3 regions of the Parabacteroides sp. AF18-52 genome follow, and region 2 is predicted to be linked to each of the others. Evidence: riboswitches for the same ligand, from Rfam matches in the RefSeq annotation. Region 2 holds a riboswitch; each other region holds the start of a gene.
The links. A riboswitch is a leader RNA that binds a small molecule or an ion and turns the genes downstream of it on or off. The one in region 2 is predicted to bind cobalamin.
Positions count from the first base shown of each region.

Region 1: it holds a riboswitch for cobalamin, as region 2 does, so the genes downstream of both, DWX23_RS03885 (TonB-dependent receptor) here and DWX23_RS21995 (sirohydrochlorin cobaltochelatase) in region 2, are expected to answer to the same signal.
Region 3: it holds a riboswitch for cobalamin, as region 2 does, so the genes downstream of both, DWX23_RS14305 (porin family protein) here and DWX23_RS21995 (sirohydrochlorin cobaltochelatase) in region 2, are expected to answer to the same signal.

Region 1 covers NZ_QUGR01000002.1:22,391-26,771, forward strand. Annotated here, with positions in the region: gene DWX23_RS03880 (hypothetical protein) at 1-45, opposite strand, end outside; gene DWX23_RS03885 (TonB-dependent receptor) at 64-2,415, opposite strand; cobalamin riboswitch at 2,547-2,750, opposite strand; gene DWX23_RS03890 (O-acetylhomoserine aminocarboxypropyltransferase/cysteine synthase family protein) at 2,870-4,150, shown strand; gene DWX23_RS03895 (hypothetical protein) at 4,258-4,381, shown strand, end outside.
Region 2 covers NZ_QUGR01000021.1:59,506-63,886, forward strand. Annotated here, with positions in the region: gene DWX23_RS21990 (PepSY domain-containing protein) at 1-1,429, opposite strand, end outside; gene DWX23_RS21995 (sirohydrochlorin cobaltochelatase) at 1,448-2,362, opposite strand; cobalamin riboswitch at 2,487-2,683, opposite strand; gene aspT (aspartate-alanine antiporter) at 2,824-4,381, shown strand, end outside.
Region 3 covers NZ_QUGR01000008.1:53,361-57,741, reverse strand. Annotated here, with positions in the region: gene priA (primosomal protein N') at 1-1,396, opposite strand, end outside; gene DWX23_RS14305 (porin family protein) at 1,466-2,059, opposite strand; cobalamin riboswitch at 2,325-2,592, opposite strand; gene DWX23_RS14300 (right-handed parallel beta-helix repeat-containing protein) at 2,640-4,118, opposite strand; gene DWX23_RS14295 (RagB/SusD family nutrient uptake outer membrane protein) at 4,223-4,381, opposite strand, start outside.

The sequences.
Region 1 (4,381 bases), on a different contig from region 2:
CAATGTCGTTAATAATGCCCAAAATAGTAATTGAAACTTTTTCATTTGATAATTTTTAAATTATTAATTAATGAATAATCTGAATTTAGCGAAGAATGCACGACCGGGTTTCTGGAGTTTGTAATTGTCATAGACCGTAGCATCAAACAGATTACTACATTCCAATGACACATTATAGCGTCTTTTCATCCATGAATAGGTCACATTAAGATTCGATACATTCTGAGTCGGGATACGCGACTTGCTTTCAAGAGCTCCGTATGCTTCCCATGATAAGTAAAACCAATGTATCCATTGCCAGGAATATCCGATGCGAAGGTTATCTTCCTTCTGCGCCAGATTGTGAAATGTATAGCTCACATCAGCATTGCTATACACCCAGGGACGATTAGGCACACGGTTATTATAAGTAGCCGAAGGCTTACCGTCGGTTTTATATTTCTTCTGGTCGCGTGCTTCGTTATAACTACAGTTGACCATTATCTGAAAGCTGTTTTTCCAGTTGTAGCGCATTTCCCCTTCAATACCTTTCACATGTACAGCCGGAATATTCTCGTATTGCATCATACCTTCTTTTTCCGATACGGTTGCCTGAATATAATCGTCGACAAAGCGGAGAAATCCGTTGACCTCATAATAGAAAGAATGACCGTAAGCAGGATACCAGTTACCAAAAAGGCCCAGGTTTATATTATCGCTGCTTTCGGGATGAAGGGCGAGATTGGGATAGATAGTCGTTCCGTTTCCGAGCAGCTCACGCGACAAAGGAAGACGCACACTATGTTCATAAGAAACCTTTCCTGCCAGTGCATCCCAAAATGTATAACGCAGCCCCAAACCGCCTCCCCAATAACTGTTGGAAGAATGTCCTTTGGCATCCTCCGAACCGGTTATCCAGGCAAGATCGTTTTGTTCGATAGAGGTTGCATTTATATAGTCTTTAATAAAAACAGTACTCTCCCATCTTCCGTCGAAAAAAGACTGATTGTAAGTCAATCCGAGAATATGCTTGGTCAGTACATCGTTGGTCGGTTCAAAAGTTTCGTCGACATCATCACGGCGTTTATTTCCGGTACGGTTAAGCAGATAGTTCAGACTGACAGAATGATGCCGGTTGATCGCATAATCGACACCTCCGCGGAAAATAGTCATTGGACGGTTGTAATGACGCATGGAACGTCCACGGCCATTAAGCTCATTTCGGGATGAGGGAGTAAAATCACCGTTCCAGTCATAGATACGATAAGCAGTATCGACGGTAAGCGACGCGTCCCAGGTATGGGAAAACGATGCGCTCGTATTGATTTTCTCAAACCGTTTTTGATAACGGGCTGATACATTCCAGGCATCGGAATGACGCTCTGCATTACCGATCACCTTTGTCTGGATAGACCCTGTCTGTATTTCTTTATCTATTTTGGAATAAGATCCGGAAACAAAGAAAGCATCTGCCCACGCTTTATCGACAAAGCCTGCTTCCAATTGTCCTAACAAGGAAAAATAATCGTCATGGAACCGTTTACGGTTGACTTCAATATATTTACGGCTATCTTCATCCCATACCTCGACACCTTTCATCTTATAATCATTCTTAGAATAATTGACACCGACGGTCGGCTTGATGATCAATCCGGTCTTCGGTTCTACGAATTGGGCATTCAGGTCAGCTCTATGAGTATGGAAAGAACCTATACCATAAGAAGCATCCAGATAATTCTTTTTTTCCTGACTGGTAATAATATTAATGGCGCCCCCCAGAGCATCCGAACCCAGGCTGGCAGGAACTACCCCTTTATATATTTCCACCCTGTCAATGATATTGACAGGAAGATTTGCCAGCGAGACACCGCTTCCTTTTGTATCCAGAGGCATCCCATCGATAAAGTAACGGACGGAATTGCCTGATAACCCATTAATAGAAAGATCGAAGTCGGAACCGACTCCACCTTCCTCCCTGATCTTTATACCGGTTGTCCGGTTCACGATCTCATTGAGGTTCTTCAAGGAGTTGATCTGCGGCTTTATATCGAGGGCATTTACTGAAAAAGCACTTTCTTTGATCTTCTGGGTTTTCGATTTGCCATATACCTCCACCGAATTCAGAGTAACGGAGTTTTCCTCCATTGTGAAATTCACTGTTTTATTCTTACGGATATCTATCTGGGTCTTTATCGTATTATACCCTAATGAAGTGACAATAACAGTATGTCTTCCCGGAGTTACAGTCAAGGAATAATATCCCCGATCGTTTGTATAAGTACCGACCGTCGTATTCTCCAGGGCAACTGTCACCGAAGAAAGCGGAATACCCTCCTGGTCTTTGACTTCACCGGAAAGAGTCACTTTATTCTGCGCCGACAGATTGGCAGAAAACAAGTAAATAAATAGAAAAAGGACATGTATGAAACCTCTCATTTCATCAAGTTTGTTAACCGTTATTATACTGTATGCTCCCGATGAAATAAAATAGAACACATGAACAGACAAAGCCCCAATAATATAGTGAAAAGCTCTAACTCATATGTTTTCAGCCCTATTTCCCGAAAGCCTTCAACTATTATTCTGGCAGGTCTTCTGACTTACTCCATCTTTGAACGTCCTTCCCATTCATTGCGAACAGTGGATTGAGTCGTGTTCAAAGACTTTGGCGGAGCTTACAGCAGCGGGTCTGTTCAGGATTTTCACCTGATTCCCTTTTCATCACTCTTCCGTAGAAATGGAATCGTGACACCAAAATTCGGGTACAAAGGTAAAGATTATTTTTAAACGGAAAGCTATTTTTTATAAATGATCGCTGATTTGTACGAATGGAACAAACTATTCTTTACTTTTGTCTGCAGAAACAATTACATAGCAAACATTTAATAACATGAGCAATTCATTTAAGCCGGCAACTTTGTGTGTACAAGGTGGTTGGCAACCGAAAAAGGGAGAACCGCGTGTACTCCCAATCTATCAAAGTACTACCTTCAAGTATGAAACCAGCGAACAGATGGCGAAATTATTCGACCTGGAAGAGAGCGGCTATTTCTATACCCGCCTACAAAACCCGACCAACGATGCTGTTGCCAGTAAGATAGCAGCTTTGGAAGGTGGTGTTGCAGCCATGTTGACTTCATCCGGACAGGCAGCTAACTTCTTTGCCTGTTTCAATATCTGCGAAGCCGGCGATCATATCGTAAGTGCTACCGGTATTTATGGAGGTACATACAATTTATTGTCCGTCACATTAAAGAAACTGGGTATCGAATGTACTTTCATCGACCAGGATGCCAGTGAAGAAGAGATCAGCAAGGCATTCCGTCCGAATACAAAGTTATTGTTCGGCGAAACGATTTCCAATCCGGGAGTAATGGTACTGAATATCGAAAAGTTCGCTCATATCGCCCATAAACATGGGGTACCATTGATCGTCGATAATACGTTTGCCACACCGATCAACTGCCGTCCGTTCGAATGGGGAGCAGATATCGTAACCCATTCTACAACTAAATATATGGATGGACATGCAACTGCTGTTGGAGGCTGTATCGTCGATAGCGGTAACTTCGATTGGGAAGCACATGCCGACAAATATCCGGGCCTTTGCCAGCCGGACGAGTCTTATCACGGATTGACTTATACAAAGACATTCGGCAAGATGGCGTATATCACCAAAGCGACCAGCCAGTTGATGCGTGACCTGGGATCTATCCAGTCTCCACAGAATGCATTCTTACTGAACTTAGGTTTGGAGACTTTACATCTGCGCATGCCACAGCATTGTAAAAATGCGTTGGCTGTTGCTAAATGGCTTCAGAATTGCGACAAAGTAGCCTGGGTGAACTATCCGGATCTGGAAGGTAATAAGTATTATGAGTTGACAAAGAAATATCTGCCGAACGGTTCATGCGGTGTGCTGTCATTCGGATTGAAAGGCGGACGCGATGTTTCCATTAAGTTTATGGATAGCCTGAAACTGGCTGCTATCGTTACCCACGTAGCAGATGCCCGTACTTGTGTACTTCACCCGGCAAGCCATACGCACCGTCAATTGACAGACGAACAGTTGAAGGAAGCTGGTATTGCTCCTGACCTGATCCGTTTCTCTGTCGGCATCGAAAGTGCAGACGATATCATTGCAGATATCGAGCAGGCATTGAATCAGTAAAAGCGCCCAAGTAAAACAAAGAATCGTTTTGTATAGAAGACGATTCTTTGTTAAAATCGTCTTCTATACAAAACGATTTCTTATCTTTGTAACATCTCACCCCTATTATGGTCGCTATACATCTATATAAACAATATGGCGACAAAGTTTATTTCTACAACCAGAATATAGAGGTTGATTTCATTATTCCGGAAATAGAGACAGCCTATCAGGTAAGTTACTCCCTGCAAG
Region 2 (4,381 bases):
ATAATACGACCCCGGTCAATGACAGGAATGTCCCGCCGAGTAGTAAAGTGTACATAACGATATTCCAGAGTACCGGACGGTCGGTAAGGAATTTGATGTTGAGACTGTGAAGACCGCTGTAAAGTAAACGGCGTAACCGGCCGTCATCGTCTACCCGTCGCTGCATCAGCGTTTCCGGCTGATAGTAATGGCGTGTATGCATTTCATCGTCGACGATGATACGGTAGACCGGCAACTGCGTACGATCTTTTTTGCGTCCGTAATAATCCTGGTCGTATTCTGTAAGTAAATCTAATTTATAGGGGATGCTGTCTCCATACATTTTAACCGCCTCTTTCCGTACCATATCTTCGGTCAGGAGGAAAACCCGGATTGCTGTTGTATCGGTCGCATCGATATTGATTGTTTGCGAATCGGTGGTAAGCCTGTAGTAAGGATACTTTTGCCAGGTTGCCCATTCGATGCTTTTTACACTGTCGACCGCCTCCAGTACTTTCCGGTAATCCAGATGATAGGCAGAGGCGACAAAACGTCCTTCCGATCCGCCCCACGGGATGCGGCGTGACATATCCTGCTTTTCTTTCGGAGCTTTTTTCATCCAGTCGGGAATATCCATTAACGACATCATTCCGCTGAAAGCGAATGTAATGGTGAAAATGCCGAAGATCAATCCACTGACATAATGCCATTTGAACCATCTTTTCCTGTAAGGGGAAAATAACTTCTTATGGCGGTTGCGCCAGGCCAGTTGTATGGAAAGGATCAATCCTGCCAGGCACATGATACAACCGATGCCGGAACTCCATTTCACGAAGTTGATCCAGGCAACCTGATTCTGGCGGAGCGATGTGAAGTAAACCCAGTGGGGAATGGCTCCGAGCCACGCCCATAAGCGCTGGTCTTTGTCGGTGAATTGCAGGACGCGCCCTGTTTTTGAAGAAATATAGAGTTCATGGCGGCCATCATCCGCAAATGTATATTTATAGATGGGGAACTCTTCGCGCAACCGTCCGAAAGGAATCCATTGATCCAGCTTATACATCGAATCCACACGCAGGATCGGAGATGAGCACCATTGTGCTGCAGTCCGCTCGATAGTTTCGTCATTTATTGCTTCGACTGGTTGCAGAGAGTCTGCATAGAGTGTTTCGGGCGTATTCTTTCCCCGAAAATGAACCACAGGCCGGTCAAAATACATTTCCATGGAGAGTGAACGGACCTGTGCTGAATCGGGAAGAACGGACAGAAGAGTTTCCATATCCGGCAAATTTCCGTCGATAACCTGTTGCCTTTCTAATTTATCCTGTTGTGATGCTCTGGGAAATGAATGATAGATCATTACTATACCTGAAAGAAACCACATCAGAAATAAGATACTCAGAAGTAATCCGAGTATCTTATGTGTAAGTTTTAGTATTTTTCTGAACATTTAGTTTTGTGCTTGAACTTAGTCCTTTTCAGCAGCGTATTGTTTTTTCTTTTCAGTGATATTGACCATTTTATGTTTGGCCGCAAACCTGGCATGATCGATGAATAGTTTCTGGATATCCGGATTTTGTCCTAATCCTTGCATAAAGACAGACACCTGGTAACCTTTGCTTTCCAGTTCCTGCTTCATATCGCCTGCTATATCGTTGTTGGCATGGTCGCCTGCTACAAACATAAAAGGCATCAGCAGTACTTTCTTTACACCGCTGGCATCCAGTTTGGCTACCATATCATCGAAAGAAGGATAGCCTTCTACGGTGGTTACATGGTAATCGGTATATCCTTTGGATTGCAGCATATAATCCATCATGGCGTACTGTGCCGTGGCTGGTGTATACGTTCCGTGTCCGACAAGAACCGTCGCGCCTTCTTTGGCTCCGTTCTTTGCTACGGCTGCTATCACATCTTCAAAGTCATGCGGTGTATAAAGCAGCGGGTTGCCGATACGTACCTCTTTGAAATTCTTTTCCAGCGGTGCAATGTCTTTGCGAAGCGATTCCATTTCCACCCCTTCGATAATGTTGGTAGACTGGATGAGGATATGAGTATATCCGTCTGCTTTCAGTTTTTCCAGCGCTTCGACCGGATTCAGTTTTTCGATACCGCGGGCTTTCAGGCGGCGTGCTACGATGCGGGAAGTGTAGGCTTCGCGTACTTCCATGTCTTTGAAGGCTTCTTGCGCTTTCCGGTTGATCGCGTCGATGGTGAGAGCACGGGTGTCGTCATACGTGGTACCGAAATGTACCATTAATAAGGCGGCTTTGTCACCCGGTTGCATGGAGGCCAGCATGTCGGATGCCTTGAAGTTCTCGCCGTCATGTGCCCAGCACATAGGTGCGAGCATACAAGCAATAAGTAATAGTAAATGTTTCATATAATGTAAATTAAAAGGTAACGAACGAATACGACAAGCCACAATACCGGCTGTCGGTAAACATTTTCTTTTATCAAAAAGAGATTGTCCGTATGTTTTATCATTCTCCTGACCCCGGGGGAATACGATATAAATAAACCTTGGCAGGTTTCCTGACTTGCCCGGAAAGCGACCTTCCCATCCTTGTATCGGACAGTGGTGTAAGAATGCTTTCCTTATTATCGGGCTTCACAGTAGCGGGCACTGTTCCGGATTCAAACCGGATTCCCTTTTATACGATTAACGGAATGTTATCGTATCACCAAAGCGGGGACAAAGATAGAAAATTATTTAAAATAAGATGGATTTTATATTCTCTTAATTGAATCGGCCGGAACAACTTCCTTGTGGATACTGTTCCATTTACCACAATAAAACCGGACATATCGTATGTCTTAATATTAACGCCAAACAATTAATATATGGAGTGGTTTGCAGATTTACTCAAACATTATCCGGAACTGGCCATTTTTCTTACACTGGCATTGGGCTTCTGGATCGGTAAATTTAAAATAGGGAAGTTTTCTTTGGGGACAGTTACCAGTGTTCTACTGGTCGGAGTATTGATCGGACAATTGCATATAGAGATCGGTGCACCAATTAAATCGGTATTCTTTCTTTTGTTCCTGTTTGCTGTCGGCTACAGCGTAGGACCGCAGTTCTTTCGGGGACTGAAGAAGGAAGGGCTTCCGCAGATGCTTTTTGCAGCATTGATGTGCCTGTTCTGTTTGTTCATTCCTTTCATTCTTGCCAAACTGATGGGATATAATGCGGGCGAAGCTGCCGGGTTACTGGCCGGTTCACAGACTATTTCGGCCGTATTGGGAGTAGCGGAAGATACGATCAATCAGGGAAGCCTGAGCGATGCCGATAAAACGGCTATGATCAACGTGATGCCGGTGGCTTATGCCGTGTCGTATATTTTCGGTACGGCGGGTTCTGCCTGGATCATGAGTGACGTGGCTCCCCGTCTGCTGGGTGGACTGGCATCCGTGAAAAAGGCTTGTAAAGAACTGGAGGCCAGGATGGGAAATGATGACGAAAGTGAGCAGCCCGGATTTATGCCTGCAGCACGTCCTATCACTTTCCGGGCTTATAAGATAAGCAATGACTGGTTCGGTGCCGGAAAGACCGTACAGGAACTGGAGGATTATCTGGAAGGTCAGGGGCGCCGCCTGTTTGTGGAGCGTGTCCGTATCAATAATGTTATTTATGATGTGAAGCCGGACCTGATGCTCCAGAAAGGAAATGAAGTTGTCTTGAGCGGACGGCGTGAGTTTGTGATCGGTGAGGAAGACTGGATAGGGGATGAAGTGAATGATATCGATTTGCTGGATTTTCCTGCAGAGACATTACCTGTATTGATCTCCCGCAAGAAGTTTGCAGGCATGACGGTGGCACAACTCCGCAAGGAAAAGGTGATGCATGGTGTCAGTATCAAGAGTATCAAACGTGCCGGGATCAGTATTCCGGTATTGGCTGCGACCCGGATCGATCCGGGCGATATGCTCGAACTGGTCGGGACAAAGCTGGAAGTGAATGAGGCGGCTGCTACTTTGGGATATGCCGATCGACCTACGAACCAGACGGATATGATCTTTGTCGGGTTGGGTATCTTTATCGGTGGTATAATCGGTTCGCTGGCTATCCACTTCGGGGATATTCCTGTCAGCCTGAGTACGAGTGGCGGGGCGTTGATTGCCGGGTTGGTATTCGGATGGCTTCGCTCCAAACATCCGACATTCGGACGCATTCCGGAGCCTTCACTTTGGGTGTTGAATAATGTCGGACTGAATATGTTCATTGCCGTGGTCGGGATTACGGCAGGTCCGAGTTTTGTGACCGGGTTTAAGGAAGTAGGGGTGAGCCTGTTTGTTATCGGCGCTTTGGCAACGACTATCCCGTTGATTGCCGGTGTCCTTATGGGACGTTATCTCTTTAAATTCCATCCGGCCATCACTCTTGGCTGTACTTCCGGTG
Region 3 (4,381 bases), on a different contig from region 2:
GGGAAGTCAGTTCTACCAATCCATATTTACCGGTCGTTGCATTGAAATAAGAGTCGATCGAAGGGGTCGCAGACCCCAACAATGTCTTTGCCCCGTGCATCCCCGCCAATACGATAGCAGCATTACGGGCATGGTAACGTGGTGCCGGGTCTTGTTGCTTATAGGTATTCTCATGTTCCTCATCCACAATGATCAACCCCAGGTCCTTGAACGGAAGAAAAAGAGAGGAACGCACTCCCAGTACGACCATCGGTTCTCCCCCATGAAGCAGCTTATTCCAAACCTCCACACGTTCATTGTCGGAAAATTTGGAATGATATACCAGCAACTTGTCTCCGAACAACTTAGCCAACCGCTCCGTGATCTGGGTCGTTATAGCGATCTCCGGAAGCATATACAAAACCTGCCGGCCCATCTTCAACACCTCATCGATCAGACGGACATAGATTTCAGTCTTTCCGCTCGAAGTAACTCCATGAAGCAAACAAACCTCTTTGGAAGTAAAAGTATCATGTATCTCGTTATAGGCTTTTTCCTGTGCCGGACTTAGCAAACTAAGCGACTGCAACCGGCATACCGGGACTTGCAAACGTCCGACTTCTTTCTCATAACTCTCCAGGACTCCTCGTTTCAGCAAACCTTCCAATATAGCAGATGAACAGCCACTGTGCTCCATTAATTCTTTTCTTGAAACCTCCTTACTCAGAGCAGGGTTTAAAGCATGACTTAAATCGAGAAAACAAACCAGCAAAAGTTCCTGTTTTTTTGCCCGCTTAAAATCGGCAAAAACCTCCTGTAAACGTTCCTCAGTAGCATATTCCTGCGACAACCGGATAAATGTCTGCATTTTCGGAACAAACCCTCGTTTCATTTCTTCGCTGACTTCAACAGCTCCACGAGCCATCAAAGAAGCCACAACCGGTACAACATTACGCAATCCGGTTCTTTTCTCCAGTTCCGATACAGTTAATTTGAGTACACCTTTGAAGGCATCCAGTACTGCTTGTTCATTGGGGCGCAAAGGACCGTCTGCCTCAAAATCAACATTATAAGTCACAGCCGTTTCACTTTCCAGTTTTAACCCGGAAGGTAAGGCTGCTTTATAAACATCTCCCAGTTTACACAAATAATAAGAGGCTATCCATTTCCAGAAACGAAGTTGCGGCCTGCGCAACACGGGACTTGCATCCAGCAAGGCATAGATCTCTTTTGTTTCAAAATCCGTATTCGGCCTACGTTCATGCACATCCATGACAATCGCTGTGTAATAACGTTTCTTACCGAAATGAACAATGACCCGGCAACCGGGAGTTACGGCAGCCTCCAGGTCCGCAGGAATGCTATAAGTATAGCTATTTTCCAGCGGCAGGGGTAGTATGACATCTGCATATTTCATTTACGATGCCAAAAGTAACAAAAAAGGCCGGACTGTTAAAGCCCGACCCTTCATATCTTATGTCTGTTATCAAAACAAAATGGCAGCAGTAATAGACCATCCGCGGTTCTTGGCATTCAGGTCGAATTTCTCAGAACTATAGTTATCGGTTAGTCCCAAACCGTAATTTACACCGATCTGCAAATGACTGATCAGTTCCGCACCTACACCGAAGTTAAGGCCTGCACTAAAGTTTTTCGCTTTTATCTGATCTCCTAAAACATCCCATATTTTATCCCCTCCCACACGGAAACCGACATACGGACCGGCAGAAAGATAGGCTTTGACAAGAGGAATACCGAATTTCCATTTCAGATTTACCGGTATATCGAGATAATCTGTTTTCATACTTGTTGAAGATGCCGATCCTTCCGCTTTCATATCTACTCCTTTCTGTGAATAAAGGATCGCGGCATCCAACCCTATTCCGACCAGAGGAATCGTTGTTTCGATCATCGGACCGATCTGGAAACCTGTCACGTTATCCGCTTTCAGTATATCGGAATTCAGATGAACGGACGATATGTTTAAACCGCCTTTCACCCCAAACTTCAGCTGGGACTTGGCCGGTACGGCTATGAATACCATCAAAATAATCAAAACTAAACCTGTAACCTTTTTCATATTGCCTGTTGTTAATTAATTACTGTTTGCAAATAAACATACTTTTCCAATAATAAACAAGTATTCCAGCCTTACTGTTCATTCATTAAAAAGAAAAGCATGCACCGGGCACGGAGCTCATCCCGCAAACCGATCCATGCCTCTTTTCCTAATTATTATGGCAAAATAATTAAAAACAAATACACCAAGACAACGACAGGATGAACGGGAGTAAGAATATAGAGGCAGAATTGCCTTTTGTTCTCTTCCGGCCTTTCCTCGAAGCCGTCGAAATAATATGCCTTGCAGGTCTTCTGACTTACTTCCGGATCGGGCGCCTTCCCAACTTTTGTCAGTTGACAGTTGATAGTTGACAATTGACAGTTAAACTGTCCACTGTCCACTGTTATCTGTCAACTCCTTCGTCAGTGGCACGAGTGTTGCCTTATCCGTTATGAAGCTTACAGCAGCGGGACTGTCCGGGATTTTCACCCGATTCCCTTTTAATCCTTTCCTGCGAATACAGGCCAGGAACAATGCATGCCGCAAATATAGAGAGTTTTTTCGGATTATCACAACGAATGCCTATTTTCGTTAGAGACTATTCTATTTTAGCCTGATCGGTGCTTTGTTTCAATCGATCCAACACTTTCTCCCGCAAATATTCGGGAAACTCCTTATGGAATGGAAAGCTGGATAGTAAATCTAATTCTTTTTCAACAGCGGAAGAATCTTCAGGCCTGTCGATAAAATTGCCATAATAAGTGTTACCTTCAAATTTGGTATTAATGCTATTACCTGTCACAAACTTATATTGCAGTTCATCGTTCATGACATAGAAGATATTCCGCTTGAAAACCGTATTCTCCGCCCAGGGACCACCCCAGTTATCCATCACGAGCACTGAACGATCTATATCGGGAGAAGGCTTTTTCATGATAACGATTACGTTATCCTCAATAGCCGTCTGTTTAGCCGGTCCGGAAATATGGATTACCGGAGAGAACCAACCCGGACGAGTCGGATACGGACGCAAACCGTCATTAATACTTACATTGTGGCGGATAATCGTATTTTCTGTACCTATATTATACGGCTCTCCCAAAGAGTTACCTTCATTACAAACCATCACAAAACCTCCGGCATTATCATGGCTGAAATTGTACTGGATAAGCGTATTACGACAATTATAATCCGAATCGAATCCTTGTGCATCCCACTTCGCAAACTGACCACTTACTTCGTTGAACTGGATAATTGTATTATCACAACTCCACGGCCATATCCCGGCTGCGGCATCTTCAATCCTTAACAGATCAGGACTGTCCCTCACCACATTATGTTCGACCAATGCACCGTCACAAGCGATCGGGACAATCCCATCCCCCGGAACTTGTTCGATCAGATTCCCCCGGATAACGACATTCAAACTCGGGAACCATTTATCACGACCTGAATTTCCATTTCCGGTAATGCCATTTCGATGACAACGATAGATATGGCAGTTCTCAATCAGTAAATCGACAAAACGGGTCGGTACTTCTTCTCCACCATTATGCCAGTAAATACCGTTTCCTGCTCCTTCATTCTTAATACAACTACCGTTCACATCATGAACAGTCAGGTTCTTTAAATGGATATGGTGAACATCTCCTTTATCCCAGGCGTAAATAATCACTCCGTTCCTGCCCGGATCCGGTTTTTCTCCTTTGTTTGTTATCTCCAGATTATTAACCTCCCAATATTCAATACCTTCAAGCAACACGGTATGTTGCTTGAGCCCGTTACCATGTAAAACGGGCTTTTTGCCTTCTTCATAACTACTGACAATGACAGGCATTTCTTTACTACCACTACCTTTCGGTTCAAACTGTCCTATGTATTCCGTACCCGATTTGAACAAGATACGGTCACCTGGTTCGAACATCTGTTCATTCAGTTTTTTCAAACTCTTCCAGGCGGTTGAAGGTGAATTTCCTGTGTTGCTATCATCACCCGTCAGACTATCCATATAAAATGTCCGCGAAACAGGACTACAGGCACATAGCAATAAAGCCAAAAGCAAAGTGCATATTTTCATCTCTAATTAATTTATTTGTTAACCAATATTCAAAAGGGGATGTAAAAAGTCCATGTTAAGGAACCCTGATAACAGGACTTTAATACATCCCTAAACTTATCATTTTACCAATCCGGATTTTGATTCAATAGTGTATTTTTAAATAATTCAGCATTCGAAATAGGATATAAATACATTCTGTCATTCCAGGTCCGCTGATCGACCAGTTGACGAGTGTAAATCAAATCATTCCCTTTCTTTTCTATTTTTACCCCATAAATATC